2 regions of the Achromobacter sp. EG18 genome follow, and region 2 is predicted to be linked to the other one. Evidence: riboswitches for the same ligand, from Rfam matches in the RefSeq annotation. Region 2 holds a riboswitch; the other holds the start of a gene.

Region 1 (15,779 bases), 1.4 Mb from region 2:
CCGGGCCTGGCGGCCTTGCGCCTGGCCGACGCGCCCGACAAGACCCTGCGCGCCCTGGCGCAGGACATCCACCAATGGACGCTGGTGCCCAGTGGCACCGCCGGCTACAAGAAGGCCGAGGTCATGCGCGGCGGCGTCGATACGCGCGGCCTGGACCAGAAATCGATGCAGGCCCGCACCACGCCCGGCCTGTACTTCATCGGCGAGACCGTGGACGTCACCGGCTGGCTGGGCGGCTACAACTTCCAGTGGGCCTGGGCCTCGGGCGTGGCCTGCGGCAAGGCGCTCTAGGCGTTCCTGGCGCTTCATCCAACGCTTTTCCCGTCCGTCGGGCGCGGGCACGCTTCGTGCTGCCCGCCAAGGCCTGCCCGGCCCATAGCCTGACTGCATGACGGGCATTGCAACGTTGTCGTTGTGATATCAAATAAAAATACCTATCATTTGTATTTCACAAATTCAGCCGTGCCGCATCCGGTGGCACCGCCTGATGGAGACCGCCTTGGCCTATACCTTGCCGACCCTGCCTTACGCCTATGACGCGCTCGAACCGCACATCGACGCGCTGACGATGGAAATCCACCACAGCAAGCACCACCAGACCTACGTCAACAACCTGAACGCCGCGCTCGAAGGCGCCGGCATCGCCACCGACGAGCCGGTCGAGGCCCTGGTGGCGCGCATCGACCAACTTCCCGAAGCCGTCCGTGGCGCGGTGCGCAACAACGGCGGCGGCCACGCCAACCACAGCCTGTTCTGGTCGGTCATGTCGCCACGGGGCGGGGGCGAGCCCGACGGCGCGCTGGCCCGCGCCATCGACACCGAACTGGGTGGCCACGCCGCCTTCCGAGAAGCCTTCACCAAGGCCGCGCTGACGCGCTTCGGCAGCGGCTGGGCCTGGCTCAGCGTGACGCCCGCCGGCAAGCTGGCGGTGGAAAGCAGTGCCAACCAGGACAGCCCGCTGATGCAGGGCAACACGCCGATCCTGGGCCTGGACGTGTGGGAACACGCCTACTATCTCAAGTACCAGAACCGCCGCCCGGAATACATCGGCGCCTTCTACAATGTGATCGATTGGCCCGAGGTGGCGCGCCGCTACGCCGCCGCCGTGGGCTGAGCCGGCATTGCGCGGGGGCAGCGGTCCATGAATACCTTCAGCCGTCATCGCATTCGGCCCGCGGCCACCAGCGTCAGTGTCTGGACGCTGGCGGTGCTGGTCGCCTGCCTGGGCCTGCACCAGATGTGGGCCTATTTCAACGACCACGCGCCGCACGTGGCCGACGCCCTGCTGGGCGGCATGGTCGCCGCGGGCGCCACCGCGGCGGGCACGTTGCCGATCCTGTTCGCGCGCACCATCCCGCAGAAGATGCAGGACAGCATGTTCGGCTTCGGCGCCGGCGTGATGCTGGCCGCCAGCGCCTTCTCGCTGGTGGCGCCGGGCATCGCGGCGGCCGAGGCGCAGGGCGCGGGGCCGTGGGGCGCCGGCCTGACGGTGGGCGCCGCCATCCTGCTGGGGGCGGCGGCGCTGTTGCTGATGGACCGGTTGCTGCCTCACGAGCATTTCATCAAGGGCCGCGAAGGTATCGAGGCCCACCGGCTGCGCCGTACCTGGCTGTTCGTCTTCGCCATCACCCTGCACAACCTGCCCGAAGGCCTGGCCATCGGCGTCGGCTACGCCGGCAACGACCCGGTGCGCGGCACGGCGCTGGCCACCGGCATCGCCATCCAGGACATCCCCGAGGGCCTGGTGGTGGCCGTGGCGTTGATCGCCGCGGGCTACAAGCGCGCGTTCGCGGTGGCGCTGGGCATGCTGTCGGGCCTGGTCGAGCCGGTGGGCGCGGTGCTGGGCGCGGCCGTGGTGGGCTGGTCGGCGGCGCTGCTGCCGTGGGGCCTGGGCTTTGCCGCCGGCGCCATGCTGTTCGTGATCAGCCACGAAATCATTCCTGAATCGCACCGCAAGGGGCACGAGGTCTACGCCACCTGCGGGCTGATGCTGGGCTTCGTGCTGATGATGCTGCTGGACACCGCGCTGGGCTGAAGCGGCGCCCGGGCGGCGATCGCGGATCAACAACGGAACCGCGTTTCGCGGTATGCTTTCGGCGCTGTCACGCATGTTGCGGGAGAGAGCGGCCGTTCGCGGCTGCCGCCGAAGGCGCAATTCGCCCGGAATCGCTCAGGTATCCCATACCGCGCATGCTTGCCCTGTCCCGGTTTTCACCGCGCGGACTCGGCAAAGCAGCACTCTGGAGAGACCTGGCGCCGCTGCCCAATCAGGGACATAGCGAGCAGCCCAGGCGCCGAAGGTGCAAACCCGCCACGCGGGGCAACTCTCAGGCAAAAGGACAGAGGGGCGGAAGATTCAGCCGTTGCGCGGGCGTTTTCCGTCTGTCCGCCAGCGGCATTCCGTAACCCTGGCACCGCTGCCGCTCCGGAGTACCCGCGCATGTCCGCACCCCTCAAACGCACCCCGCTGGCCGAAGAACATATCGCCTCCGGCGCCCGCATGGTCGATTTCGGCGGCTGGGATATGCCCCTGGCCTACGGCTCGCAACTGGAAGAGCACCACGCGGTGCGCCAGGACGCCGGCATGTTCGACGTCTCGCACATGCTCAACGCCGACGTCACGGGCCCCGACGCCTACGCCTTCCTGCAGCGCCTGGTGGCCAACGACGTCGCCAAGCTGACCGTACCGGGCAAGGCGCTCTACACCTGCATGCTGAACCCGCAGGGCGGCGTCATCGACGACCTGATCGTGTACTTCTTCGCGCTCGACGAATGGCGCGTGGTGGTCAACGCCGGCACCGCCGACAAGGACATGGCCTGGATGCAGCGCGTCAAGCAGGCCGGCAAGTTCGACGTCACCATCACGCCGCGCCGCGACTTGGCCATGATCGCCGTGCAGGGCCCCAACGCCCGCGCCAAGGTCTGGGCCGCGCGCCCGGCCTGGCAGGCCGCCAGCGAGCCGCTGACCCCGTTCGTGGCCGCGCGCGTCGGTGACGACACGCTGGTGGCGCGCACCGGTTACACCGGCGAAGACGGCTTCGAAATCGTGCTGCCCGCGGCCGAGGCGGTGCAACTGTGGCGCGACCTGGCGGCCCAGGGCGTGCGCCCGGCGGGCCTGGGCGCGCGCGACACGCTGCGCCTGGAAGCCGGCATGAACCTGTATGGCCAGGACATGGACGAACTGACCCAGCCCGGCGAAGCCGCGCTGACCTGGACGGTGTCCCTGAAGAACCCCGAGCGCCGCTTCATCGGCCGCGATGCGCTGGAGCAGTTCGCCACGCCCGCCGCCTTCGTCGGCCTGAAGCTGCAGGAACGCGGGGTGATGCGCGCCCACATGGCGGTGCGCACCGCGCAGGGCGTGGGCGAGCTCACCAGCGGCACCATGTCGCCGACGCTGGGCGTGTCGATCGGCTTTGCCCGCCTGCCGCAAGGCGTGGCCGCGGGCGACACGGTCGAGGTCGACATCCGCGGCAAGTGGGTGCCCGCCCTGGTCTGCAAGCTGCCGTTTGTCCGTAACGGCAAAGCCGTCGAACACTCGTAAACTCGAAGCTTCGCGCCGGTGGCCGGCCCTGCGGGGCGTGGCCGCCGGCGCGAGGCGCGCAACACCATTTCCTTATCCGAATCCCCCAGGAGTTCCCATGAGTCTGCCCATCGATCGCAAGTACACCGAGTCCCATGAATGGGTCAAAGCCGAAGGCGACGTGTTCGTCGTCGGCATCACCGATACCGCCCAGGACCAGCTGGGTGACCTGGTCTTCGTCGGCGACGTCAAGGTCGGCGCCAAGCTGAACGCGGGCGAGACCGCCGGCGTGGTCGAGTCGGTCAAGGCCGCCTCCGACATCTACGCGCCCGTGGCCGGCGAAATCGTCGCGTTCAACGACGAGCTGGAAAGCAACCCCAACCTGATCAACGAATCGGCCTTCACCGCCTGGATCTTCAAGATCAAGCCGGTCAACGCCGCCGATGCCGACAAGCTGCTGGACGCCGCCGGCTACGAAGCCATCGCCAACGGCTAAGCCCGTCAGGGCGGGCGCGGCGCTGGCGCCGCCGCCCGTCCATGCATCACCGTCCGTCCCTCCCGACGACACCGCCATCCCGAGATCCCCCCATGTCGCGCGCCCTAGACACCCACACCGACTTCATCCCCCGCCACATCGGCCCCTCCGACGCCGACCAGGCCGCCATGCTCGCCGCCATCGGCAGCCCCAGCTTGGACGCCCTGATCGAAGAAGTCGTGCCGCCCAAGATCCGCAGCCAGGCGCCGCTGGCGCTGCCGCCGTCGCGCAGCGAAGCCGACGTGCTGGCCGAACTGAAGCAGATCGCCGGCCGCAACAAGGTCTTTCGCAACTACATCGGCCAGGGGTACTACGGCACGCAGACGCCCAACGTGGTGTTGCGCAACATTCTCGAGAATCCCGCCTGGTACACGGCCTACACGCCGTACCAGCCCGAGATCTCGCAGGGTCGCCTGGAGGCCCTGCTGAACTACCAGACCATGGTCGCCGACCTGACCGGGCTGGACATCTCCAACGCCTCGCTGCTCGATGAAAGCACCGCCGCCGCCGAAGCCATGACGCTGGCGCGCCGCAGCGCCAAGTCGCAAAGCCCGGTGTTCTTCATCTCGCGCCACGTGCATCCGCAGACCATCGAAGTCGTGCGCACGCGCGCCGAGGGCCTGGACATCGAGATCGCCGTCGGCGACGAGACCGAAGGCCTGCCGGAATGCTTTGGTGTGCTGCTGCAGTACCCGCACAGCACCGGCTCGGTGGCCGACTACCGCAAGCTGGCCGAGACCGCCCACGCGCAAGGCGCGGTGGTGGCCGTGGCCACCGACCTGCTGGCGCTGGCGCTGCTGGCCGCGCCGGGCGAGTGGGGCGCGGACATCGCCATCGGTTCGGCCCAGCGCTTCGGCGTGCCGTTCGGTTTCGGCGGCCCGCACGCCGGCTTCATGGCCTGCAAGGACGCCTTCAAGCGCAACATGGCCGGCCGCCTGGTCGGCGTGTCCAAGGACGCCCAAGGCAACCCGGCGATGCGCCTGGCGCTGCAGACGCGCGAACAGCACATCCGCCGCGAGAAGGCCACCTCGAACATTTGCACCGCGCAGGTGCTGCTGGCCGTGATGGCCGGCATGTACGCCGTCTGGCACGGCCCGGCCGGCATCCGCCGCATCGCCGAGCGCGTGCAGCGCTACACCGCCATCCTGCGCGCCGAACTCGGCAAGCTGGGCATCAAGGTCGCCAACGACACCTTCTTCGACACGCTGCTGCTGGAAACCGGCCCGGCCACGCCCGCCATCATCACCGCCGCCGAGTGCGAGCACATCAACCTGCGCCGTGTCGACGGCGCCCGCCTGGCCGTGTCGCTGGACGAAACCGTCACCGCCGCCGACCTGCAGGCCCTGGTGAACGTGTTCGCCGCCGGCCTGGAGCGCGATGACGTCGAACTCGACATCGACGCGCTGGACGCCAAGGCGGCCGGCGGCATTCCCGCCGCCGTGGCGCGCGAAAGCGCCATCCTCAAGCACCCGGTGTTCTCCAGCGTGCAGTCGGAAACCGACATGCTGCGCTACCTGCGCAAGCTGGCCGACAAGGACCTGGCGCTGGACCGCACCATGATCCCGCTGGGCTCGTGCACCATGAAGCTGAACGCCACGGCCGAGATGATTCCCATCACCTGGCCCGAGTTCGCGCTGGTGCATCCGTTCGCGCCCGCCTCGCAGAGCAAGGGCTATGACGAGCTGATCACGCGCCTGTCGGCCGCGCTGTGCGAGATCACGGGCTACGACAACATCAGCCTGCAGCCCAACTCGGGCGCGCAGGGCGAATACGCCGGCCTGCTGGCGATCCGCGGCTACCACCAGGCCAACGGCCAGCACCAGCGCAACGTCTGCCTGATCCCGTCGTCGGCCCACGGCACCAACCCCGCGTCGGCGCAACTGGCCGGCATGGACGTGGTGGTGGTGGCCTCCGACGCCAACGGCAACGTCGACCTGGCCGACCTGCGCGCCAAGATCGAACAGGTCGGCGACAAGCTGGCCGCGCTGATGATCACTTACCCGTCCACGCACGGCGTGTTCGAGGAAGCCGTGACCGAGATCTGCGACCTGGTGCACCAGGCCGGCGGCCAGGTGTACCTGGACGGCGCCAACATGAACGCCATGGTGGGCGTGGCCAAGCCGGGCAAATTCGGCTCGGACGTGTCGCACCTGAACCTGCACAAGACCTTCTGCATTCCGCACGGCGGCGGCGGTCCGGGCGTCGGCCCGGTCGCGGTGCGCGCGCACCTGGCGCCGTACCTGCCGGGCGTGGTCAACGAGCAGGGCAAGCTGCCCGGCGAAGCCAAGGTTGGCCCGGTCTCGGCCGCGCCGTTCGGCTCGGCCGGCATCCTGCCGATCCCGTTCGTGTACATCGCGCTGATGGGCGCCGACGGCCTGCGCCGCGCCACCGAAGTCGCGATCCTGAACGCCAACTACATCGCCACCCGCCTGCGCGGCCACTACCCGGTGCTGTACGCGGGCCGCAACGGCCGCGTGGCGCACGAGTGCATCCTGGACGTGCGTCCGCTCAAGGAAACCAGCGGCATCAGCGCCGAGGACATCGCCAAGCGCCTGATGGACTACGGCTTCCATGCCCCCACCATGAGCTTCCCGGTGGCCGGCACGCTGATGGTCGAGCCGACCGAATCCGAAGGCGTGGCCGAGCTGGACCGCTTCATCGAGGCGATGATCTCGATCCGCGAGGAAATCGCCCAGGTCGAGCGCGGCGAACGCGACCGCGAGGACAACGTCCTGAAGAACGCGCCGCACACCGCCCAGATGCTGCTGGCCGAGGAATGGCTGCACGACTACCCGCGCCAGCAGGCCGCCTACCCGGTGGCTTCGCTGCGCGAGGCCAAGTACTGGCCGCCGGTGGCGCGCGTGGACAACGCCTATGGCGACCGCAACCTGGTGTGCGCCTGCCTGCCGGTCGAAGCCTACGCCTGAGGCCGCGTGACGGCCCGCCCCTTGGGGCGGGTCATCGAGGCTTGCCTGGCGACAGGCAAAAAAAACCCCCATCGCACGATGGGGGTTTTGCTTTTGCGCGGCCGTCTTACTTCCTGGCCGGCGCCGCCGACATCGCGGTGGCGAATTCCTCGGTGATGCTGAAGTAGGTGTTCAGCAGGATCTGCAGGTTCTTCTTGCCGATGCCGCCTTCGGCGTTCATGTCCATCTGCAGCACGGCCTGGTTCTTGTCGTCCAGGTAGGCGCGGGTCCAGCGGTATTGCTGGTTCCAGGCGTTGATGGCCTTGAGCGTGGCCGGCTTCTTGCCGGCGTAGGTGGCGGTGGCGACCAGGTCGTAGCACTTCTCGGAGAAGTCGTTGCACAGGAATTCCAGGCGCAGGTCGGTGGCGCCGGTGTTGCTGGCATCCAGGATCAGGACCGGGCCTTCGTCGCCGTCGGTCTTGCGTGTGGTGTAGCCCATGTCGTCCAGCATGCCGACGACCATGTCGACGTCGAACTCGTTGACCACGTCGGCATTGCTGGTGGCGGCCATGTCGTCGTCCATGGCGGTGGCGCCGACGGCCGGCTCGGCTTCGTCTTCATCGTCCATCGTGTCCTCGTCCATGCCGGCCGCGCCCAGCAGGCCCGAGAACAGTTCGTCGGCGGGAATCTTCTTGCCGTTCAGGTCGCCCATGCCGTCGGCGAAGTGGAACTTGCCGACGATGTTGTCGCCGTCGTTCTTGCCGACGTTGAACATCTCGGCCATGCCGGACATGCTGCGGATGTTGTCGGCGGCCTCGGCTTCGGCCTTGTCGGCGGGCATGCCGTCCTTCTTGATGGCGTACTGCACCATCAGGTCCTGCACCATCGGCTTGGAGATCACCAGCGTGGCGTCGATCTGCTTGATGGCCTTGACCACGATTTCCTGCGGCGTCAGGTCCTTGACATTGGGAGGATTGGCCAGGTCCAGCGTGACGTTCAGCTTGCTTTCGCCCTTGGCGGTCTTCCAGCTGATCGGGTCGATGCTGAACGACGGATTGCCGGCCAGCAGCTTGCCGGCGTTATCCAGCAGCACCTGGAACTGTTCGTCGTTCAGGCCCTCGTCGTGGGCATCGGCCATGTATTGGCGCATCAGCTGGTTGTAGGTATCCGACAACTGCTTGACCGCGGCGCCGTCCAGCCGGGCCAGCTTGATGACGGCCTGGCCGTTGCCCAGCGGCACGTCGTTGACGTTGATGTCGCCGGTCTGATAGGCGGCCTGGATGTTGATGTTCTTGTCGTCCTCGGCCAGCTTGACGGTGTAGCTGAAGTTGTCGAGGATCACCTTGGCGTCGGCGTCCGGCTTGATCACTTCGATGCGCTTGATCTTGATGCCCGAGTCGCCGACCGACAGGCCGAACTTGCCCATGCGGCTGTCGACGTCCATGGTCAGGCCGGACATCGCCATCTTGATCGGATCGCTGCCCTTGGTGCCGTCCACCGCCAGGGTGTCGGTCTTGGCATTGGCGGTGATGGCGGCCAGGCCGCGGTCGAACGTGCCGGTGATTTCCATGCCGCTGAAATCGACCGAATTGCCTTCATGCGTCACCTTCACCGGCGCGATGCGGGCGGTCGATGCCGTGCTGCCGCCAAAGCTGACCATGGCATCGGTGACCAGGGGCGAGACGTCCTTGGTCAGCTCGAACACCGGCTTGACGTTGTCCGTCTTGGCCATTTCGGTGTGGACGAAAGCCAGCTTGGGCGCGATGGCGCCGCGCGCCAGCGCGCTCTTGGGGAACGGGCCGTGCTCGATTTGGGCATCGAATTCCAACATGCCGTCCGGCATGTCGCTCAGGCTCTTGTCGCTCTTGACGAACGACACGCCGTAGCGCGCCTGCGTCGAGAACAGGCCGCGCTCGTATTTGATCTGGTCGATGCGCAGGCCGAACAAAGGCGTGATCTTGGCCAGCTTCTCGTTGGCCTCGGCCAGGCGGCGCTGCGCGCCTTCCTCGATGCGCTTGCCGGTGTACCAGGTAGCACCCACCCAGCTTCCCGCTCCCACTATGACCACGGCTAAGGTGATCGCTACGCTCTTTTTCATGTTTTGCTTTGTCGTTGATTGTCGAGTCTTGTCCCTGCGGCGCGGCGCCGTCGAGCGGCGCGGGCAATGGGACATATTCATCGGCCTGTCAGGACCCGCGGCGAGTATACCGAGGCGGGGTAGCCAGTTGCAGTGCGCGCCGTTACCGAAGATTTCAAAATGAAAGCCGGCGCCCTCGGGCGCCGGCCATATTGTCGACAACGCGTGTTTTACAGGGGATCGAGCGGGTAGATCGGCCGGCGCACATGCTTGAAGTCAAGCTGGCCGTAGTCGGAGGTGGTGACGCCCACGCCGGTGCACTCGATGATCTCGGTGGCCATCTCGGAGAAGCCGGCGCGCCAGTGGACCCGGCTCTTGAGCACCACATAGCGCTTTTGCAGCGGATCGATGCCGGCCGACAGCAGGCAATTGATGTCGAAGGGCTCCTGGTGGCGCGACACCACCACGATCTCGACCCGTCCGGTATCGATCACCACCGTCAGGCCGGTGTCATTGCGCACGCCACGGTACATGGGGCCGCGGTTCAGGTAGACACCGTCGAACACCAGCTTGACCCGGCCGGTCACCGTCAGCGGCTCGCCGGCCCGCTTGATGGCGGGCATGTCCACCTTGCCGCCCAGGGGCAGGGTGACGGTGCTGCCCACGCCCGCCGTGGCGGCCTCGCGCGCCGCCTGGGGATCGCAGATGGCGTAGAACACCACGTTGTCCAGTTCCTGGCGCAGCACCTCGGCCAGCACCGCCGTCGTGTCCATGGTGCCGCCGGAGCCGGTGTTGTCGTAGTGGTCCAGCAGCACCACAGGCCCGTGCTCGATGGTCTTGGCCCGGGCAATGGTGGGCGCCAGCGGCTCGGAATGGAACACCCATTTCGCCCGGTCGTTCCAGGCGCGCTCCAGCAGTTCGTCGCGGTATTGCTGCGCCTGGGCCAGGTTGGCGTCCGTACAGACCACGGCGCTCAGGCCGGCTTCGCGGATGTCGGCGTGGGGGAAACCCACGAACACCGAGGCCGCCAGAACGCCATCGGCCTCCAGCTGGCGGCAGCGCTCCTGCAGCGATTTGTTGGGATCGGCGTGGGTGCCCTGGCACATGACGTGCGGCAGCATGGGCTTGTCGCCCCAGGTCATCACGGGCTTGATCTCGCCCTTGAGCGTGCGCACGATGACGTTGGCCGCGCGCACGCCGGCCTCGCGGATGTCCACGTGCGGATAGGTATGGAAGCCGCTGATGACGGTGGCGTTGTCAACGATGTCGGCGTAGATGTTGGCGTGCATGTCTAGCGTCACCGCCACCGGGGTCTTGGAATCGATCTCGCGCAGGCGGCGCAGCAGGTCGCCCTCGGCGTCTTCCACGCCCTCGGCCACCATGGCGCCGTGCAGGTCCAGCAGGATGGCGTCGTAGCCGCCCTTGCGGACCTCGTCCAGCACCCGCTTGCACAGCAGCTCGTGGGTCTCGGCGCTGGCCGGGCCGCTGGGCCAGGATTCGGCGGCCACCGGCACCACGATCTCGGCGCCGACGCGGCGCGCCACCTCGATGTAGCCGCCCAGGCCGCTGTCGGTGTTCTCGTAGGCGCGGATGGCGCGGTCGCCGGCCAGGATTTCAGGATTGCCGCGGAAAAAGCGCGCGAGCGGGGTCGGCACGGGCGAGAAGGTGTTCGTCTCGTGCTTGATCATTGCCAGAAGCCAACGCATGGGAATTCCTGTGGGTTGCCAAAGGGGAAGGGGAGCGGGACGGTGTCAGGCCCGGGGCGGTTGCGGCCAGGGCTGCTGGGCCGGGCGCATGCGCTCCCAGGCGCGGGCCACGCGCAGCACGCCCAGATCGTCGAAGCGCGCGCCGGCGATCTGCAGGCCGATCGGCAGGCCCGCCCTGGTGTAGCCGCAGTTGACCGAGGCGGCCGGCTGCTCGCTCATGTTGTAGGGCAGCGTGTAGCCGATGTGGTGCATGGTCGTGGCGACCTCGTTGGTGGGCGCGGCCCACTCGGCGTTGTAGGCCACCACCGGCGCCACCGGCGACAGCACGTAGTCGAAGGGGGCGGTGGCGGCCACGGTCCTGGCGCGCACGTTCAGGGTTTCGTAGTAGCTGCGGAACACGGCCTCGCCGGATTGGCCGCCGCCGCTTTCGGCCCAGGCGCGGATGAACGGCAGGATCTTGTCGCGGCGCGCTTTCGGCAGGGCCCCCAGGTCGATGGCCGAGCGGGTGCGCCAGAAACGGTCGACGCCGTCCAGCATCTCCGGCGTCATCCACGGCTTGAGCGGCGTGACGATGGCGCCGGCCGACTCGAACAGTCGGGCCGCGGCTTCGACGGCGGCGCGGATCTCCGGGTCCAGCGGCAGGCCGCAGCCGGCGTCCAGCTGCAGGCCGATGCGCAGGCCGCGCACGTCGATATCCAGGTTGAGCCAGTCGAAGTCCTGGAACGGCAGGCTCATGTGATCGCGCGCGTCGGGCTGCGACAGCACGCCCATCATCAGCGCGGCGTCAGTGATGTCGCGGGTCATGGGGCCGGCGCAGCGGCCCATGAAGGGCGGGTCGATGGGGATGCGGCCCAGGCTGGGCTTGAGCGTGGCGATGCCGCACCAGGCGGCCGGCAGGCGCACCGAGCCGCCGATGTCGGTGCCGATGTGCAGCGGGCCGTAGCCCGCCGCCGCCGCCGCCCCGGCGCCGGCGCTGGAGCCGCCCGGGTTTTTGCTCAGGTCCCAGGGGTTGCGCGTCAGCGCATGGAAGCTCGACAGCCCCGAGGACAGCATGCCGTAGTCGGGCATGGTGGTCTTGCCCAGCACTACCGCGCCGGCCTCGCGCATGCGCGCCGCCGGCGGGGCGTCGGCCGCGGCCGGCGTCAGGTCAGTGGCGGCGGTGCCCAGCGGCACCGGCACGCCGCGGGTGGCGATGTTTTCCTTGATGGTGGCGGGCACGCCGTCCAGCGAGTAGCCGCCGCAAGCCTGCGGCTCGCCCTTCATCCAGCGCGCCTCGGAAGCGCGCGCCTGCGCCAGCGCCTGGTCGGGATCGAGCGCATAGGTGGCGTGGATGTGCGGTTCCCAGCGCGCGATGTGGTCGAGCACCGAGCGGGTCGCCTCGACCGGCGACAGGGTCTTGTTGCGATAGGCGGCCAGCAGTTCCTGGGCCGAGAGTTCATGCGGTTGCGACATGGCGGGTTCCGATTGCGTGGGATGCCTGGGTTGATTGGGACGCCTCAGGCGGAGGGGGCCGCCAGCCCGGCCGCCACGGGCCGGAAATTGCGGAAGTCCCAGTCGCGCCCGGGCGCCGCGTCGATCAGGGCGCGGGTGTACTCGTGGCGGGGATCGGTCAGCACGGCCTGGGCGGCGCCGGTCTCGACGACCTTGCCGCGCTGCATGACCATGATGGTGTCGCAGATCTGCGCGGCCACGCGCAGGTCATGCGTGATGAACAGCACGCCCACGCCGGTGCGTTCGCGCACCTGCTCGAGCAGTTCCAGCACCTGCGCCTGCACCGACACGTCCAGCGCCGACACGGCTTCGTCGGCCACCAGGATCTCGGGGTCCATCACCAGCGCGCGGGCGATGCAGATGCGCTGGCGCTGGCCGCCGGAAAACTGGTGCGGGTAGCGCCGCATGGCGTCGGGGCTCAGTCCGACCACCGACAGCGTCTCGCCGGCGCGTTGCAGCGCCTGCTCGCGCGGCACGCCGAAGTTGAGCAGGCCTTCGATGATGGACTCGCCCACGGTGCGGCGCGGGTTGAGCGAGCGGTAAGGATCCTGGAACACGATCTGGATGCGGCGCCGCACCGGGCGCAGGGCCGCGCCGGACAGCGTGCTGAGGTCTTCGCCGCCCATCATCATGTGGCCGGCGGTGGGTTCGATCAGGCGCACGATGCAGCGCGCCACGGTCGACTTGCCCGAGCCGGACTCGCCCACGATGCCGAGGATTTCGCCCTTGCGCAGCGTCAGGTTGACGTCTGCCGCCGCGATCACGTTGCGCGGCGCGCTGCGCGAGAACAGCGAGCGCTTGCCGCCGTAGGTGCGCCCCAGGCCCTTGACGTGCAGCACCGGCACGCCCGCGGGCGCTTCGCGGTGCAACGGCACCAGGCTGGGCACCGACGACACCAGGCGCCGCGTGTACGACTGCTTGGGTTCGGCCAGGATCTCGTCGCGGGTGCCGCTTTCGATCAGGTCGCCGCGGTTCATCACCACGATTCGGTCGGCGATCTCGGCCACCACGCCGAAGTCGTGCGTGATGAACAGCACGGCGGTCCGGTGCTTGACCTGCAGTTCCTTGATCAGCAGCAGGATCTGCTTCTGCGTGGTGACGTCCAGCGCCGTGGTCGGCTCGTCGGCGATCAGCAGCTTGGGCTCCAGGATCAGCGCCATGGCGATCACGATGCGCTGGCGCTGGCCGCCCGAGAGCTGGTGCGGATAGGCATCGTAGATGCGCTCGACGTCGGGCAGGTGCACCGAGCGGAACATGTCCAGCACCTTGGCGCGGCGTTCGGCGGCCGACATGCGGCGATGCAGCCGCAGCACTTCGTCGACCTGCTTGCCGACGGTGTGCACGGGGTTCAGCGCGGTCATGGGTTCCTGGAACACCATGGCCATGCGGGTGGCGCGCAGTTCGCGCAGGCGCCGCGGCGTGGCGTTGGCCACGTCCTCGCCTTCGACGCGGATCGAGCCCGCGCTGATGCGCAGCACGCCGGCCGGCAACAGGCCCATGACGGCCAGCGACGTGACCGACTTGCCCGAGCCGGACTCGCCGACCACGCACACGGTTTCGCCGGCGTGCACGTCCAGGCTCAGGTTGCGCACCACGCGGTTGCCGGCGCCGCCGACCTCCACCGACAGGTTGCGGATCGCCAGCACGGCGGACGAGGTATCGCCCGCGGGGGGAGTGGGAGAGTAGGTCATCGGCATCAGATCCTGCGCACCATTTTCGGATCGAGGGCGTCGCGCAGCGCGTCGCCCAGGATGTTCACGCTGAGCACGGTCAGCGACAGGAACAGCCCCGGGAACAGGATCAGGCCGGGCAGCATGCGGAAGTACATGCGGCCTTCGGACATGATGTTGCCCCAGGAGGCGATCTCGGGCGGGATGCCCGCGCCCAGGAAGCTGAGGATGGCCTCGGTCAGCATGGCCGAAGCGAACACATACGTGCCCTGCACGGTCAGCGGCGCGATGGTGCTGGGCACCATGTGGCGCCACAGCAGCAGCGGCAGCGGCGTGCCCAGCGCCAGCGCCGCTTCGACGTAGGGCTCGCCGCGCACCGTCAGGATCTGTCCGCGCACCAGGCGCACCACCCGTGGAATCTCGGGGATGGTGATGGCCACCAGCACCGTCATCAGGCTGGCCCCGGTGACCGACACCAGGGCAATCGCCAACAGGATGCCGGGGATCGCCATGATGGCGTCCATGGTGCGCATGATGATGCCGTCGAGCGAGCGGAACCAGCCGGCGATGACGCCGACCACCAGCCCGATGGTGACGCTGATGACCGCCGCGCCCAGCCCCGCGATCAGCGAGACGCGCGCGCCGTAGGCCACGCGCGACCAGACGTCGCGGCCGAAGGCGTCGGTGCCGAACAGGTAATCGGTGAACGGCTGCTTCAGGCGCGCGCCGGGATTGATGGACGTCGGGTCGACCGTGCCCAGCAGCGGGGCGAACAGGGCGATGGCGACAATGATGAGCAGCACCACCAGGGCCAGCATCACCGGCCAGCTTTTGAGGCCCTGGCGGATCTGGCGCCAGGCGGTGACGTGGGGCGTGCCGCCGCCGGGAAGATCGGCGGCCGCTTGCGCAGCGGCGTCGGTTGGCGTTTGCATGGCGTGGCCTCAGTATCGGATACGGGGGTCGAACACCGTGTAGGCGCAATCGACAACCAGATTGATGAACACGTAGACGAAGGCGAAGAACAGCGTCAGGCCCTGGATCACGGGGTAGTCGCGCGCCAGCACGGCTTCGACCACCAGCCGGCCCAGACCGGGGATGTTGAACACCGATTCGGTCACCACCACGCCGCTGATCAGCAGCGCGATGCCCAGGCCCACCACCGTGGCGATGGGCACCGCGGCATTGCGCAACGCGTGGCCCAGCAGCACGCCGGTCTCGGTCAGCCCCTTGGAGCGCGCGGTGCGGATGAAGTCCTCGCCCATCACCTCGATGACGCTGGTGCGCGTGATGCGCGCGATCAGGGCGATGTACACGGTGGACAGCGCCAGCGACGGCAGGATCAGCCGATGCAGGAACAGCCAGAAGCCATTGGCCAGCGGCGTGTAGCCCTGCACGTTGAACCAGCCCAGCTTGATGGCGAAGGCCCAGATCAGCAGGTAGCCGGTGACGAACACCGGCACCGAGAAGCCCAGCACCGAAAAGCCCATGACCGCGCGGTCCAGCAGCCGGCCCTGGCGCCAGGCCGCCAGCACGCCCAGCGGGATCGCCACGATCAGCGTGAAGACCAGCGTCAACAGCGCCAGGCTCAACGACGGTTCGAGGCGCTGGCCGATGAGCTGGGTCACGGGCACGCCGGACATCAGCGAGGTGCCGAGGTCTCCCTGAAGCAGCTTGCCGCCCCAGATGAAGAACTGCCTGGCCATCGGCTGGTCCAGGCCCATCGTCTGGCGGATCTGTTCGATCCGCTCGGGCGTGGCGCCGTCGCCGGCCATGATGATGGCCGGATCACCCGGGCTCAAACGCAATATCGCAAAGACCACCACCGCGACCATCACCAGAACGGGGATGGTCGCGAGGAGCCGGCGTGAGACGAA
Region 2 (15,779 bases):
ACATCAAGCGCGACACCTTCGACTGGCTCGGCGAGGCCTGCGCGCCGGACAGCGTCATCGCCTCCACCACCTCGACCTTCCTGGTCACCGAACTGGCCGACATGGTGCGCGCGCCCGGCCGCTTCCTGAACGCGCACTGGCTCAATCCCGCCTACCTGATCCCGCTGGTGGAGGTGAGCCCCGGCCCGCGGACCAGCGACGTGGCGTTGCAGGACCTGCTGGCGGTGCTGCGCCTGGCCGGCAAGACGCCGGTGCGGTGCGCGCCCGCCGCCGGCTACATCGTGCCGCGCATCCAGGCGCTGGCCATGAACGAGGCGGCCCGCATGGTCGAGGAAGGCGTGGCCAGCGCCGAGGACATCGACACCGCCGTGCGGCTGGGCTTCGGCCTGCGCTTCTCGGTGCTGGGCCTGCTGGAGTTCATCGACTGGGGCGGCGGCGACATCCTCTACTACGCCTCGCGCTACCTGTCCGGCGCGCTAGATACGCGCTTCGCGGCCCCGGCCATCATCGAACGCAACATGGAACAGGGGCGCAACGGCCTGCGCGAAGGGCAAGGCTTCTACGACTATGGCGGCATGGACGTCGAAGCGTACAAGCTGCGGCGGCTGGGCGAGTTGTGCGCGCGGCTGGAGATCATGGGGCTGCTGCCGAGGTTCGACGGCGCCAGGGCGGCCGGCCAGGCGCGCCCTGCGGCCCGATCCTGAAGGCCGCTGCGCGCCGGCCGGCGGCATTCACGGCGCCAGCGCCTCGAGCACCCGCAACGCCAACCGCACCCGCGCCTGGTTGGGATAGTTGCGGTTGGCCAGGATCACGATGCCGAGCTTGCGCGACGGCACGAATGCCACGTAGGCGCCAAAGCCATTGGTGGCGCCGGTCTTGTTGACCCACACCGACTGCCGCGGCGCCAGCGGCGGTTGCAGGGCCTTGACCGGCAGGGTCTCGAACGCGACCTGGGCGGAGTTGCCGCGCACCAGGTCGTCCACCGCCACCGGGTAGCGATACTGTTCCCAGATCAGGTCCTGCGTCATCGCGCCCAACTGGTAATAGCCGGTGTGGGTCTCGGCGATGGCACGCTGCAGCGTGGCGTCAACTGGCACGGCGCCCAGATTGATCTCGATGAAACGCAGCATGTCGCGGGCGCTGGACTTCACGCCGTAGGCCTCGTCGGCCAGCACGCCCGGGTTCACGCGCACCGGCGCGTCCTGCTTGTCGTAGCCCTGGGCGTAGTCGGGCATCTTGCGCGGCGGCACCTCCAGCCAGGTGTCGCGCAGGCCCAGCTTGGGAAACAACTGCTGCTCCATCGCCGCCACGTAGGACTCGCCCAGCGCGCGTGCCGCCACCACGCCCAGCATGCCGATGCTGGGGTTGGCATAGGTGCGCTTCGTGCCGGGCGCATACTGCGGGGTCCAGGCCTTGAGGTAGTCCATCAGTTGCGCCGTGTTCTGGACCGCGTCCGGCACCTGCAAGGGAAAGCCGCCGGCGGTGTGCGTGGCCAGGTTCACCAGCGTCAGCTTGGCGAATTCGCTGCCTTGCAGCTCGGGCACCCACTTGGCCGGACTGTCGGCCAGCGACAGGCGGCCCGTGGCCTGCGCGTAGGCGGCCAGCGTGACGGTGAAGGTCTTGCTGATCGAACCCAGTTCGAACAGGGTGTCGCTGGAAACGGCGCGGCGCGGCTGGCGCGAGGCGTCGCCATAGTTGAAGAAGCGCTGCTCGCCATTGTGGCTGACGCCGATGGCCATGCCGTCGATGCCGTATTGGCGCATGACCTCGGCCACCGCGGCGTCGACGGCGGCGGTGGCGCGATCGGCCTTGGCGGGCGTGGATGCCGGTGTCGCGGACGCCTGGGCGGGGGATGCCGGCGTGGATGTCGGCGAAGATGCGGGCGTGGATGCGGAGGCCGATGCCGTGGCTGCCTTGGCGGCGGGCGCTTGCGCAACGGCCGGGCTGGCCGAGGCGGTGCCGGCCAGGGCCAGCGCCAACGTCGCGGATAGCAGGGAAATACGGAACATTGCCGGAGCGCGCATGCGGGATCGTCCTTTCGTTTTCTGACCGGCGCGTGCCGCGCGGGTTGGCGCCCAGTGTAGAGCCTATCCGCCTCCTTCCTGGTATTAACCCTGAGTCCCGCTCGCGGCAGATTTTGGCTATTCTCACTGCGTCGATTCAAAACCCCGCAGAAGAGTCCCGTCCCCCGTGACGGGCGCCGACGGAGCAACCGCCCCGGAAACTCTCAGGCAACAGGACTGCGCGGTCTAGACAATCTGGAGAGAGGCGCCTGGCGCCCACCGAAGGGGAACCCGCGCCCTCGCGCCCGGGTGAAGCTCTCAGGTACAGAGACAGATGGGGTGCCGCGATCATCGGATCGTGGCCACGCCATCTGGAGCCATCATGCCCCGCATCGCCATCATCGGCGCCGGTATCACCGGCGTCACGTCCGCCTACGCCTTGAGCAAACTGGGCTACGACGTCACCGTCTACGACCGTCAGCGCTATCCCGCCATGGAGACGTCCTACGCCAACGGCGGCCAGTTGTCCGCCAGCAATGCCGAAGTCTGGAACAGCGCCGCCACCATCCTGAAAGGCCTGCGCTGCCTCGGCCGCCACGACGCGCCGCTGCTGCTCAATCCGCGTCCGAGCTGGCACAAGTATTCATGGCTGGCCCAGTTCATGGGGCAGATCCGCAACTATCGCCAGAACACCATCGCCACCACGCGCATGGCGATCGAGGCGCGCCAGCACCTGTACGCCATGGCCGAGGAGGAAGGCATCGATTTCGACCTGGAGCGCCGCGGCATCCTGCACATCTACCACGATGCCGCCAGCTTCGAGACCGCGCGCCGCGCCAACGCGCTGCTGCGCGAAGGCGGGCTGGAGCGGCACGCCGTCACGCCGGAGGAAATCCGCGGCATCGAGCCGACGCTGCAAACGCCCTGCCACGGCGGCTTCTATACGCCGTCCGACGCCACCGGCGACATCCACAAGTTCACCAGCGGCCTGGCGCGGGCCTGCGCGCGCCGCGGCGTGCGCTTCGAACAGGATGCCGACATCCGCGCCATCAGCCGCGACGGCCTGCCCTACGTGCTGGACCTGGCGCGCGAGGACGGCACGCGGCACGAACAGCACGAGACCGACGCCATCGTGGTCTGCGCCGGCGCCGCCAGCCGCCAGTTCGCGCGGCAATTGGGCGACAGGCTGAACATCTATCCGGTCAAGGGCTATTCGATCAGCGTGCACCTGGACGACGCCGCCAGCCAGGCCGCCGCGCCCAGCGTGAGCCTGCTGGACGAGGCCGCCAAGATCGTCACCAGCCGCCTGGGCGACCGTTTCCGCGTGGCCGGCACGGCCGAGTTCAACGGCTTCAACCTGGACATCCGCGCCGAACGCATCCAGCCGCTGGTGGACTGGACCCGCCGCCACTTTCCCGGCGTGCGCACGGCGCGCGTGGTGCCCTGGTGCGGGTTGCGGCCGATGATGCCCGACATGATGCCGCGCGTCGGCCCCGGCAAGCGGCCCGGCGTGTTCTACAACACCGGCCATGGGCACCTGGGCTGGACGCTGTCGGCGGCCACGGCGCAGATGCTGGCGGCGAGTGTGCGGGAGGGGGTCGGACTGTCGTAAAGCCATTGCGGCAGAGCACAGGCCGGGAGCGGGCCGGACGCGGACCGGCCCTCAATACCCCAGCAGCCGCGGCACCGAGGAGGCCAGCAATGTCAGTCCCGAGCAGGTCAGCAACCCCAGCACCAGGCGGCGGAACGTGACTTCCGATATGCCGATGTACAGGCGCGTGCCCAGCAGCGTGGGGATCAGCATGGCCGGCGCCACCACGGCGAACATGGGCGCCATGTCGCGCGTGACGATGCCCGTGGCCAGGTAGGTGGCCATGGTCACGGCCAGCATCGACAGGTTGAAATTCTGGATCACGGCGCGCTGCGTGTCCTTGCCGAAACCGCGCAGCGTGCACCAGAGGGTCGGCACGCTGCCGGCGAAGCCGCCGATGCCGCCCATCACGCCGCCCACCAGTCCGACCGCGCCGTCCCCCCAGCGATTGCCGCCGATGCGCGGCAAGCGCTGCGCCATCAGCATGACCGGACACCACAGCGCCAGCAGCGCGCCCAGCACGGCCTTGAACCAGTCCATGTCCAGGTGCGGCAGGATCAGGACGCCCAGCGGAATACCGGCCAGGCCACCGAGCAGGAAGGGCCACAGCAACGGCCAGTTGAAGCCGCGCCGCACCGAGAATACCGCCAGCAGCTGGCCGGTGAGCGCGCCGAACACGGCCAGCGCCGCCGCCAGCCGCGGATCCAGCACCCAGGCCCAGAACGACATGGCCACCATGCCGAAGGCAAAGCCCGACAGGCCCTGCACGAATCCCGCCACGGCCGCCCCGACGGCGACTATCCACACCGCATCCATTGCCCTGCGTCTCCTTGTTGTCGTGTCCGGCGTCGGAAGGATCGATCCGTCCGGCTCTCGTGACGGCAGATTCTAGGCGCGTGTCGCGGCGGCCTTATTTGAAGTGTTGATGAGGCAATAGGTTTTCGGTGATGGCGGCGCGGTTCACAGGAAGATCGTGCCGCGCAGGTACAACGCGGCCTGGCCGCTGATGATGACGCGGCCGTTGTCGCGCAGCTCGCAGCGCAGCTGGCCCTTGCGCGCCCCGCCCTGCTCGGCGGTGAGCCGGGTCTTGCCCAGCCGCTCGCCCCAATAAGGCGCCAGCGAGGTGTGCGCCGACCCCGTGACCGGGTCTTCGTTGACGCCGACGCGCGGCCCGAACCAGCGCGACACGAAGTCGTAGCGGGTGGACGGCGCCGTCACCGCCACGCCGCGCACGTCGAATGCCGCCAGCGCGGCGAAGTCGGGCGCGAGGCCGTCGATCAGGCTTTCGTCGTCGATCACCACCAGGTAGTCGTCGGTGCGGTACAGCGCGCGCGCCGCCGGCAGGCCGAGCGCCCGCAGCAGGCCGTCGGGGATGGCTTCGGCCACCGGGCGCCTGGCGGGAAAGTCCATCGCCAGCCCGTCGCCGGCGCGCCGCACCCGCAGTTCGCCGCTGCGGGTGGCAAAGCGCAGCACCTCTTCGCTGGCGCCCAATTGCTCGAACAGCACCCAGGCGGTCGCCAGGGTCGCATGGCCGCACAGGTCGACCTCGACCGCGGGCGTGAACCAGCGCAGCTCGTGGATGTCGCCGCGGCGCACCACGTAGGCGGTCTCGGACAGGTTGTTCTCTTCGGCAATGCGTTGCAGCGTGGCGTCCGGCAGCCATGCCTCCAGCGGCACCACCGCGGCGGGGTTGCCGCCAAAGGGCGCGGCGGAAAAAGCGTCCACCTGGTAGAGATCGAGTTGCGGCATGAGGAATCCTGGAAAAAACGGTGAAGGCGGGACGCGGCGCCGCCATGCCGCATTTTGCTACGAAACGCCCGCGACTTCCCGCAGCAGCGCCTCCAGGCTGTCCAGTTCCGCCTCCTGGCGCGCGCTGTAGCCGATCACCACGCCCGCCGGCCAGGACACGCGCCGACAGAAATCCGCGACCGGCTGCAGCCCCACGCCCAGCGTGCGCGCCCGCGCCAGCAATGCCGCCACGTCGATGCCGGGCGGCGGCCACCACACCAGGTGAAAGCCCGCATGTTCGCCGCTGACTTGCAGCGGCGCCGCGCCCACCGCCTGGCGCAACATGCGCAGCACCCGATCGCGCCGCTGCGCATAGACCGGCCGCGCCCGCCGCACGTGGCGCGCGAAACCGCCGTTCTCCAGGAACGCCGCCAGCGTCATCTGCTCGACGATGCTGCCGGAGCGGCCCGTCAGGTAGCGGGCGCGGGCGAAGTCCGCCACCAGCGGCCGGGGCAGCACCGCGTAGCCGATGCGCAGGGCGTTGAACAGGGTCTTGTTGAAGCTGCCGCAGTGGATCACGCGGTCGGCGCGGTCCAGGCTTTTCAGGGCCGCCAGCGGCGCGCCGTCGTAGTTGAATTCGCTGTCGTAGTCGTCGTCCAGGATCCAGCAACCGGCCTGCTCGGCCCAGTCCAGCAGCTCCAGGCGGCGCGACACCGGCATGGTGACGCCGGTGGGCGACTGGTGCGCCGGCGTCACATGCACCAGCCTGACGCCGCGATGGCGGCGGGCGCCGGCCACCGAGAAGCCGTGCTGGTCGATGGCCACCGGCACCACGCGCTGCGTGTACTGGCTGAACAGCGGCATGGCATTGAGGTAGCCGGGGTCTTCCACCAGCACCTTGTCGCGCGGCGTGAGCAGAAGGCGCCCGCTGAGATCGAGGCCGTCGCGGATGCCGGTCAGCACCACCACCTGGTCGGCATCGCAGGCAATGCCGCGCGCCGCGCCGAGATAGCGCGCGATCTGTTCGCGCAGGGGATACCAGCCCTGCGGATCCTCGCGCGCCAGTTGCGCCGCCGTCACCCGCCGGGCGCTGGCCAGCAGGCCCTGGCGCCAGGCCGCCATGGGGAACAGCGAGGCGTCGGCGCCGCGCGCGGTGAAAGGCGGTTCGTGCCGCAAGGGAGGAACCGAACGGTCGGCATCCCGCGGGGCCGAGCGCGGCGCGGCGTGCGTGGCGGCAGCGGGCGCCGTGGCCGTATCGCCCGGCAGTCCGTGGCGAAAGAAATTGTCCGGGATGACCGCCGCCACATAGGTGCCGGACCCGACCGCGCCGGCGGTATAGCCTTCGCCGCGCAACTGGTCGTAGGCGGCCTCGACGGTGGAACGGGCAACATGCCAGCGCGCCGCCAGGCTGCGGGTGGACGGCAGCCGCCCGCCCGAGGGCAGGACGCCGCGCAGGATGCGCTCGCGGATCTGCCGGTACACCCAGGACTGCTTGGATTCGTCCGGGCGCGGCGGATCGACCGGCAGGTCCAGGCTGGCCTCCTGGCGGGTATCGCGCGAAAGTGGCTTGGTCTGGTTCATGAAAATGGCCCTATTTCATCGAGCCATTCTATCGCTACATTGCCCCCATCGCCCCCCGGGGCACGCCACCGGAATCGCGCCATGTCCACGCCCGCCCACGCCATCACCCTCGAGCACGGCCGCTTCACCAGCGATGGCAGCACCTCGATCCTGGAAGCCGCGCTGGCCCAGGGCGTGGCCGTGCCGTTTTCCTGTCAGCGCGGCGAGTGCGGGTCGTGCCGGGCCCAGGTGGCCGGCGGCGCCTACGCCCGCATCGCGCCGCCCACCGAGCGCACCTATGTCACCGCCGCCGACGAATTGCTGATGTGCCAGTGCCGGGCGACCGGTGACCTGGCGCTGCGCTTTGCGCACTGGCAGGCGCCGGCGCAACCGGCGCGCCACTACCCGGTGACGGTGCTGTCGCGGGTACCGCTGACCGCCGACGTAACCCAGCTGATCGTGGCGCCCCACGACGCCGCCGGTGCCTTCACCTGGCAGGCCGGGCAGCATGTGCGCTTCCTGATGGAAGATGGCGGCGAGCGCCCGTTCTCCATCGCCAGCGTGCCGGCCGCGGCCGGCCCCGCCCGGCTCGAATTCCACATCCGGCGCATGCCCGGCGGCGGTTTCACCGAACGGGTGCTGCCGCGCCTGATGCCCGGCGACACGCTCACCCTGGCGGGCCCGCACGGCGCCTGCGTCTGGCCGGCGCAGGGCTGGGCCGAGGCGGTCCAGGAGCTGGTGCTGCTGGCCACCGGCACCGGCTATGCCGGCGTCCACGCGATCATGATGGCGGCATTGCAGGATCCGCGCATCAGGCGCGTCACCCTCTATTGGGGCGGCCGCGACGAGGACGACTGCTACGCGGGCCCGCTGCTCAACGCGCTGCAGGGCAAGCACAGCGGGTTCCAATGGCAGGCGGTGCTGTCGCGGGCATCCGCCGCGCCCGCCTGGCACGTGCAGGACGCCGCCCTGGCCGCGGACCACGACTGGCCGCGCACGGTGGCCTACGCCTGCGGCAACCCGGCCATGGTGCGCGCGGCGCGGGATCGATTGTGCGCGGCCGGCCTGCCGCCGGACCGCTTCGTGTCCGAGGCCTTCGTGCCAGCGCGGGATCGGCCCGCCACGCGCGTCGCGCCGGCCCCGACCCACCCGTGGGAACAGGTCGGCCAGCGCTTCAGCCTGGACGGCATCCTCGACGCCCGCCGCCGCTCGCGCGAGGCGGTGCGCGAGATTGCCGCGCTGCTGCGGCCCGGCATGACCACGCGCGAGGCGGTCACGGCGGCCGATGCCCACCTGCGACGCATGGGCGCGTCGCACAACTGGCACCCGACCTACGTGCGCTTCGGCCCCGACTCGCAGTCGCCGGCGGTGCAGCCCACCGACTTCCAGCGCCGGCTGCGCGACGATGACGTGTTCGTGGTGGACATCGGCCCGGTCTGGGACGGCTACGAGGGCGACTATGGCGATACCTTCGTGCTGGGCGCGGATGCCGACCGCCGGCGCTGCGCCGAAGCCGCGCGCCAGGTGTTCCGGCGCACCCGCGAGGACTGGCTGCGCGGTCTGACCGGCGCGGCCCTGTACGACCGCGCCGAGGCCTACGCGCGCGACTATGGCTGCGAGCTGGTGCGCGAGGTGCCGGGCCACCGGGTGGCGGATTTTCCGCACGCGCTGTACGGCCGGCACCGGCTGGCGCAGGCCGAATTCGTGCCGGCCGACGGCATCTGGGTGCTGGAGATCCAGGTGCGCGACCGGACGCTGCCGATCGGCGCGTTCTACGAGGACGTGCTGTTGCGGGAGATGGCGGACGCGGCAGCTTGACCGGACTCAGGGTTTGTCCCAATGCCCGGCCTGTCGATCCGCCCCAAGCTCATACGTCGTCCCGATACGCACCACTTCCTTCAAAGGCGGATTCATCATGACGACTGGCACTGTTACCCTGCATCGCGTCCTGCGCGCATCACCCGACACCGTTTACCGCGCCTTCCTCGAGCCGGACGCGGTCGTGCGCTGGCTGCCCCCGTATGGCTTCACCTGCGAGGTCTTCGAGCTTGATGCCAAGGTCGGCGGCAGGCACCGCATGGCGTTCCGCAATTTCGGCACCGGCCACGCCCACGGCTTCGGCGGCGAATACCTGGAACTGGTGCCGGGCGAGAAGATCCGCTACACCGACGAGTTCGACGACCCGAACCTGCCGGGCCGCATGCAGACCACGATCACCTTGCGCAAGGTGTCCTGCGGCACGGAGATGACCGTGGTGCAGGAGAACATCCCCGCGGTGATCCCGACGGAGATGTGCTACCTGGGCTGGCAGGAATCGCTGGCCCAGCTGATGCGGCTGGTCGAGCCGCAGATCCCCGACTGAGGCCGATCAGCCCGCGCGTTCGGCCAGCTCGTCCAGCAGCTCGGCCGACGGCACGAAGAACAGGCTGCCGGTGACGGCGCGGCTGTAGTCGAGCAGGCGGTCGTAGTTGCCGGCAGGACGGCCCACGAACATGTTCTCGAGCATCTGTTCGATCGGCTTGGGCGAACGCGCGTAGCCGATGAAATAGGTGCCGAATTCGCCGGCGCCGGCGCGGCCGAACGGCATGTTGTCGCGCAGGATCTTGATCTCCTGGCCATCTTCTTCCAGGGTGGTCAGGGCGCTGTGCGAGTACGACGGCTTGACGTCGTCGGGCAGCTCGACGTTGGTGAGCTTGCGGCGGCCGATGATGAGTTCCTGCTGTTCGGTGGACAGCTTTTCCCAGGCGCTCATGTCGTGCAGGTACTTCTGCACCAGCACGTAGCTGCCGCCGGCGAAGGCTTCGTCCTCGTCGCCGATCAGGGTGTAGCCGGGCAGTTCGAACCCCTGCGGGTTCTCGGTGCCGTCGACGAAGCCGATGATGGCGCGCCGGTCGAAATAGCGGAAGCCGTGCACTTCATCGACCACCGTGGCCGCCGGGCCCAGCGCGGCCACCAGCAAGGTGGCCAGCTCGAAACAGGCGTCCATGGCTTCGGCGCGGATGTGCAGCAGGATGTCGCCCGGCGTCGACACGGCGACGCGCTCGCCCGTGCCGATCTCGCGGAACGGATGCAGGCCGGCGGGCCGCGGCGCGCCGAACAGCGTGTCCCAGGCGGCCGAGCCGAAGCCACAGACACAGGACAGGTCGGCGGCCACCGCGCGCGTGCCGACGGTGCGCACCAGGTTGCCGACGTCTTCACACCAGGCGCGCACGGCGGCGGCGTTGTCGGCGCCGGGGTTCAGCGTGGCGACGATGAAGATCGCGTAGCGGGCGTTGGGGCTGAGGACGGCTTGCGGTTCTACGGGTTTTTCAGGCATGGGATTCGATGGGGCCGGCGGCGGCCCGCGAGAAAGAAAAGGGGCGCTGGCAATATAGCCGATGCGGTCGCGGACCCGCGGCACGGGCGTGGCGGCGGGCGCCGCGGCTCATGCGGCGCCGCGTTCGCCACGAGCGGTCGGCGGGGCCAGTTCGGCGAGCAGTTCTTCCAGTTCCTGGCAATGGGTGCGGTCGTGCTCGAGCAGCTCGCGCACGATCTGTTCGAGCGTCATGCGGTGCAGGCCGTCGCGCAGGCCGCACCGCGCCAGCGCCGTCGCGTCCAGCTTGCGCAGCGAGGCGCACAACTGCGCCCGGCCGCGGCGGAACGAGGCCAGCGCGGCGTCCGGGTCATGCTCCTGGTAATCGCGCTCGGCCGCCAGGGCGCTGCCGTCGACGGAATCGATGCGCGGCAGCGGCGCGGCGAGAATGGCCTCGATGCGCTGGACGAACACGGTATCCAGGCCGCGCAGGAGGCAGACGTGTTCGGTGGCCGAAAACCCGGTTCCCTCGGGCCGGCGGGTACGCCAGGGCGCCGGCACGCGCGCCATCAGGCTGGCCACGGCGTCCGGCATGCGCGCCAGCCCGTCGATGACCCCGGCGAACGGCAGCGCCACGGGCCGCGGGCTGAACACCGCGCCATAGCTGAAAATCGCGCCCGCCACGCGGCCGCGCGCCTGCACCACCTCATGACCGTGGCGCCGCATCAGGTCGGCCACGAGCGCGCCGCAGAACTGCCGCGCGGTGGTGTCCGCCGCGACTTCGGGGAACATCGTTTCGACGTCGTCGCTGATGGCGGCGACGGCGGCCACGCCGACCCGCGACAGCGCCGCGTACTCGAGGTAGCGGCCCGGCTCGTCAATCAGGGCCTCGAGCTGCTGCCCGAGAGGGGTGGCGCGGAATCGGTCGAAACGGGAATGCATGGGCGGGGTGGCCGGTAACTGCGCAAAACGATACGTTACCAGCCAAGCACCGTCAACCGCGCGATGGCGGCGTTCGACGCCAGCACGGGCAGGCCGGGTGCCTCGCGCCCTGGCCCGGCGTCACAGATCATTCAAGGATTTCTCGCGCAGGTGCCGGGCGAGGAATTCCACCAGTGACCGCACCTTGCCTGCCATCAGCCGCTGGTGGGTCATCAACGCGAACACCGGCCGGGGCGGGGTTTCCGACGCCACCAGCAGCGGCTGCAGGCGCCCCGCCGCGACGTGGTCCGCGATCGCCCAGGCGGGCGCATAGACGATGCCGGCGCCGGCCGCCGCGGCCGTGACGACGCCGTCCACGGTGTTCGAGCGCATCCGGGTGCGCACCCGCACGGTCACCGGCTTGCCCTTGTCGATCAGCGTCCACGCATCCTCCGTCGCCAGGTGGCTGTACACCAGGCCGTCGTGTTGCGCCAGGTCCTGCAGGCTGTGGGGGATGCCGCGCCGCGCCAGGTAGTCGGGCGAGGCGCTCAGGACCCAGCGGATGGAGCCCAGGCGCCGGGCGACGAGGCTGGAGCTGGGCTGTTCGCCGACCAGCACGGCCAGGTCGATGCCCTCCTCCAGCAGGTTGACGGGGCGGTCCAGCAAATGCAGGTCGAGCGCGACCTTGGGATGCTGCATCAGGAACTTCGCCAGCAAGGGCTGCAGGTGCACCCGCCCATACAGCGTCGGCGCCGTGACGCGCAGCCGGCCCGAGGGCTCGGCGGCGTCGATCCGCATGCTGCTTTCCAGTTCGTCCATCTCGGCCAGCAGGCGCTTGGCCTCGGCGTAATAGCGCTGCCCCGCCTCGGTCAGGCGCAGGGCGCGGGTCGAGCGCACCAGCAGGCGGGTGCCCACGCGTTCCTCCAGCGCGCTGATGCGCCGGCTGACGGACGCCAATGAAATCCCGCTGACGCGCGAAGCGCCGCTGAGACTGCCCTGGTCCACGGCCGCCACCAGCAGCGCCATGCCTTCCGATCGGTTCACCCTGCCCTCGCTTTCGACGCGTTCCGCGGCCATCCTAATCGGTTCCAGTATTTCATATCTGCAAGGCTGCTTTCCGGATTTTGCTATTCACCGCAAGAAGCGCGGCTTTCATACTGGGACCGTCTGTTCCACCTGCCACCGTCTTTTCCGCCTCCCGTTTTCTGTCTCCCCCTTCAGTCCGCGATGCCAGCTTCCCCCGCTTCCTCCCCCGCCCCCCTGACTCCCGCCGCGCGCCGCTACGCGATGCTGGCCGTGTCCCTGTCGATCTCGATGGCGACGCTCGATACCTCCATGACCAACACGGCGTTGCCGTCGATGGCGTCGCAGTTGGGCGTCGGCGCGGCCGACGTGATCGGCGTGGTCACCGTCTATCAGCTGGTCATGGTGGCGACGATGCTGCCGCTTGCCGCGCTGGCGGGCAAGATCGGGCACCGGCGGGTGTTCCTGCCGGCGCTGTGGCTGTTCCTGGCCGCCTCGGTCTGGTGCGGCGCGGCGCAGTCGCTGTGGTCGCTGGAAGCGGCGCGGGCGGCGCAGGGCCTGGCTGCCGCGGCGCTGATGGGCTGCAACATGGCGCTGGTGAGCGCCATCTACCGCAAGGAGGAACTGGGCCGCGGCATGGGCCTGAACGCGATGATCGCGGCGGCGTCGCTGGCCGGCGGGCCGGTGCTGGCGTCGGCGATGCTGACGGTGCTGAGCTGGCACTGGCTGTTCTATGTGAACGTGCCCTTCTGCCTGGTGGCGTTGATGCTGGCCGGCCGGCACCTGCCGCGGTTGCCCGGCGATGGCAAGGCGCTCGACGCCGGCGCGGCCGTGCTGTGCGCGCTGGCGTTCGGGCTGGCCGTGCAGGGCCTGGAACGCGCGGCGCAACCGGACTGGGGCACCGCCCTGATCTGGGCATGCTGCGCGCTGAGCTGGGCACTGCTGCTGCTGCGCCGCGAACGCCTGAGCGCGCACGCGATCGTGCCGCTGGACCTGCTGCGCCTGGCGCCCTTCTCGATGGCCGTGCTGGTGTGCGTGCTGGCCTTCGCGGCGCAGGGCGCCGCCATGGTGGCGCTGCCGTTCCTGCTGAACCAGACGCTCGGCCGCGGCATCGCCGAAGTCGGGATGCTGATCGCGCCCTGGCCGGTGATGGGGGCTTGCCTGGCGCCGTTCTCGGGCAAGTGGTCGGACCGCATGTCCGCCAGCCTGCTGGGCGCGGTCGGCCTGGCGCTGCTGGCCGCCGGCCTGCTGATCGTGAGCGGGCTGCCCGCTGGCGCGCCGATATGGGCGGTGATGCTGCCCATGGCGTTGTGCGGCACGGGGTTCGGGCTGTTCCTGTCGCCCAACCAGCGCTTCATCATGTTCAGCGTGCCGGCGCACCGCGCCAGCGTGGCCAGCGGCCTGTCCGGCCTGGCGCGGCTGCTGGGCCAGACCATGGGCGCGGCGTTCGTGGCGGCATGCTTTGCCTTCAATGCCCGCGGCGGCGCCACCTGGGCCTTGTGGGTGGCGGTGGCGTTCGCGCTGGCCGGGTGCCTGAGCAGCGCCCTGCTCGAACGCCTGGCGCGGCGGACCCGCCAGGCCCTGGCGGCCTCGTAGCGGCCCCGCCCGGGCCGGGCGCCGCGCGTTCCGGCGAACCGCGCGACCTCCGGCTTGCGGCAACGCCGCCCGCCGTCATTGATAGCGTTCGCGGTAGCCCACCGGCGACATGCCGCAGTACTTGTTGAAGATGTCGCGAAAGGCCTTGGTGTCGTTGTAGCCGACCTCGTACATCACTTCGGCCACGCTTTTGCGCGAGCTTTCCAGGCGTTTCTTGGCGGCCTCGACCCGCACCCGCTGCACGTATTCGACGATGCTGTTGCCGGTGGCCTGGCGAAAGCGCCGCTCCAGCGTGCGGCGGCCCATGGCGTGGCGGTCGGCCAGGTCCTCGACGGTGATCTTCTCGGTGTAGCGGCTTTCGATGAAATCCTGCACCGCCCGCACCACCTGGTCGGCGTGCGACTTCTGGCCCATGAACACCGAGAACGGCAGCTGGCTCTGGCGGCTCCAGTCCAGCTGGAAGTACTTGGCGCACCAGATGGCGGTGTCGCGGTCGGTGTATTTCTCGATCAGGTGCAGCACCAGGTGCGCCGCCGAGAAGGCGCCGCCGCTGGTGTAGATGCCGTTGCCGGATTGGACCACGCGGTCGCAGCTCCAGTCGACCGACGGAAACAGGTTGGCGTACAGATTGCGCGCGGCCCAATGCACCACCGCCTGCTGGCCGTCCAGCAGGCCCCCGGCGGCCAGCAAGGCCGCGCCCAGGCACAGGCTGGCCACTTCGCCGCCGCCGCGATAGTGGCGGGACAGCCACTCGATGAGATCGCGGTTCGACAGCACCACGTCGGACACCGCGCCCAGCAATGGCGGCGCGATGCAGATGTCGATATCGCGGGCCTCGTCCAGCACCAGGTCGGCCTGCACGGTGATGCGGCCGTCGTCCAGGCTGACCTGGCGCGTGGCGGCCAGCGTGCGCACCGTGAAGCGCGCCGGCCGCCCCTGCGCGGCCAGGTATTCGTTGGCCACCAGAAAGCCGTGCCGGGCGGTTTCCAGCGAAGCGATATTGGCGCCGCTGGGCAGCAGGAACGCGATGTTTTTCATGCCGCCAAGCATACGCCTGCGGCCTGTCGCAATCCACCCTCAAGAATGTCGCAAACGCCTATCTGAAAGCGCCGCCGATCCCGATACAGTGACATCTGCCGGCATCGCTGCCGACATGGCCCGCGCGGACTGGCGGGTTCCGCGCCGGGGCCCACAACAACACCAAGTCAAGGAGCATCAGATGGAACAGTACATAGACGGTTACCTGTTGAGCGTCCCCAAGGCCAACCTCGAGGCCTACCGCAAGATGGCCGATCTGGCCGGCTCGATCTGGCTGGAGAACGGCGCGCTGGAGTATCGCGAATGCGTGGCGGACGACATCGACGGCGAAGGCTTCGGCTCGTTCAGCGCCGCGGCCAGCGCGCGCGAAGGCGAGACGGTGGTGTTCTCGTGGATCGTGTTCACCAGCAAGGCCGAGCGCGACCGCATCAACGCCAAGGTCATGGCCGATCCGCGCCTGAACAGCGTGTCGTGCGAAGGCGTGTTCGACTTCAAGCGCATGTGCTGGGGCGGATTCACCACGCTGGTCGGCAAATCGGCCCGCGCCCAGTAAAAAAAACCGGACGGCGTGTCGATCCCGGCGGCCTCCGTTCGTCGTAGGGCAAGGACGGGCAGGTTCGCGCAGGCGCGCCGCCCCTTCCACGAGCAACTTTCATCCAGGAATTTCGGAGACACATCATGGCGACCCCCGCAAAGCAGGCGATTCCCGACGGCATGCACACCCTGACCCCGCACATCGTGTGCGAAGGCGCCTCGGACGCGATCGCGTTCTATCGCAAGGCCTTCGACGCGCAGGAACTGGCGCGCCTGCCCGGTCCAGGCGGCAAGGTGATGCACGCGGCCATCCGCATCGGCGATTCGGTGGTGATGCTGATGGACGATTTTCCCGAGTGGGGCAGCCTGGGACCCAAGGCGCTCAAGGGCACGCCGGTGACCCTGCACCTGTACGTGGAAGACGTCGACGCGGCAATCAAGCAGGCGGTGGCGGCGGGCGCGCAGGTCACCATGCCGGCGGCCGATATGTTCT

Evidence for each region. A riboswitch is a leader RNA that binds a small molecule or an ion and turns the genes downstream of it on or off. The one in region 2 is predicted to bind glycine.
Region 1: it holds a riboswitch for glycine, as region 2 does, so the genes downstream of both, gcvT (glycine cleavage system aminomethyltransferase GcvT) here and AC6CR5_RS10390 (D-amino acid dehydrogenase) in region 2, are expected to answer to the same signal.

Annotation. Positions count from the first base shown of each region.
Region 1 covers NZ_CM186213.1:3,669,856-3,685,634, reverse strand. Annotated here, with positions in the region: gene AC6CR5_RS16845 (BaiN/RdsA family NAD(P)/FAD-dependent oxidoreductase) at 1-291, shown strand, start outside; gene AC6CR5_RS16840 (superoxide dismutase) at 500-1,114, shown strand; gene AC6CR5_RS16835 (ZIP family metal transporter) at 1,142-2,035, shown strand; glycine riboswitch at 2,105-2,197, shown strand; glycine riboswitch at 2,231-2,353, shown strand; gene gcvT (glycine cleavage system aminomethyltransferase GcvT) at 2,441-3,541, shown strand; gene gcvH (glycine cleavage system protein GcvH) at 3,639-4,016, shown strand; gene gcvP (aminomethyl-transferring glycine dehydrogenase) at 4,109-6,982, shown strand; gene AC6CR5_RS16815 (DUF945 family protein) at 7,089-9,059, opposite strand; gene AC6CR5_RS16810 (M81 family metallopeptidase) at 9,269-10,744, opposite strand; gene AC6CR5_RS16805 (amidase) at 10,790-12,196, opposite strand; gene AC6CR5_RS16800 (ABC transporter ATP-binding protein) at 12,241-13,926, opposite strand; gene AC6CR5_RS16795 (ABC transporter permease) at 13,932-14,837, opposite strand; gene AC6CR5_RS16790 (ABC transporter permease) at 14,847-15,779, opposite strand, start outside.
Region 2 covers NZ_CM186213.1:2,281,559-2,297,337, forward strand. Annotated here, with positions in the region: gene AC6CR5_RS10380 (3-hydroxybutyryl-CoA dehydrogenase) at 1-704, shown strand, start outside; gene blaELC (ELC family class C beta-lactamase) at 732-2,024, opposite strand; glycine riboswitch at 2,162-2,253, shown strand; glycine riboswitch at 2,255-2,341, shown strand; gene AC6CR5_RS10390 (D-amino acid dehydrogenase) at 2,386-3,615, shown strand; gene AC6CR5_RS10395 (sulfite exporter TauE/SafE family protein) at 3,667-4,410, opposite strand; gene AC6CR5_RS10400 (PhzF family phenazine biosynthesis protein) at 4,555-5,343, opposite strand; gene pdxR (MocR-like pyridoxine biosynthesis transcription factor PdxR) at 5,401-6,903, opposite strand; gene AC6CR5_RS10410 (NAD(P)H dependent flavin oxidoreductase family protein) at 6,985-8,700, shown strand; gene AC6CR5_RS10415 (SRPBCC family protein) at 8,798-9,244, shown strand; gene AC6CR5_RS10420 (Dyp-type peroxidase) at 9,251-10,198, opposite strand; gene AC6CR5_RS10425 (DinB family protein) at 10,307-11,116, opposite strand; gene AC6CR5_RS10430 (LysR family transcriptional regulator) at 11,237-12,139, opposite strand; gene AC6CR5_RS10435 (MFS transporter) at 12,323-13,714, shown strand; gene AC6CR5_RS10440 (GlxA family transcriptional regulator) at 13,790-14,764, opposite strand; gene AC6CR5_RS10445 (DUF1428 domain-containing protein) at 14,934-15,305, shown strand; gene AC6CR5_RS10450 (VOC family protein) at 15,431-15,779, shown strand, end outside.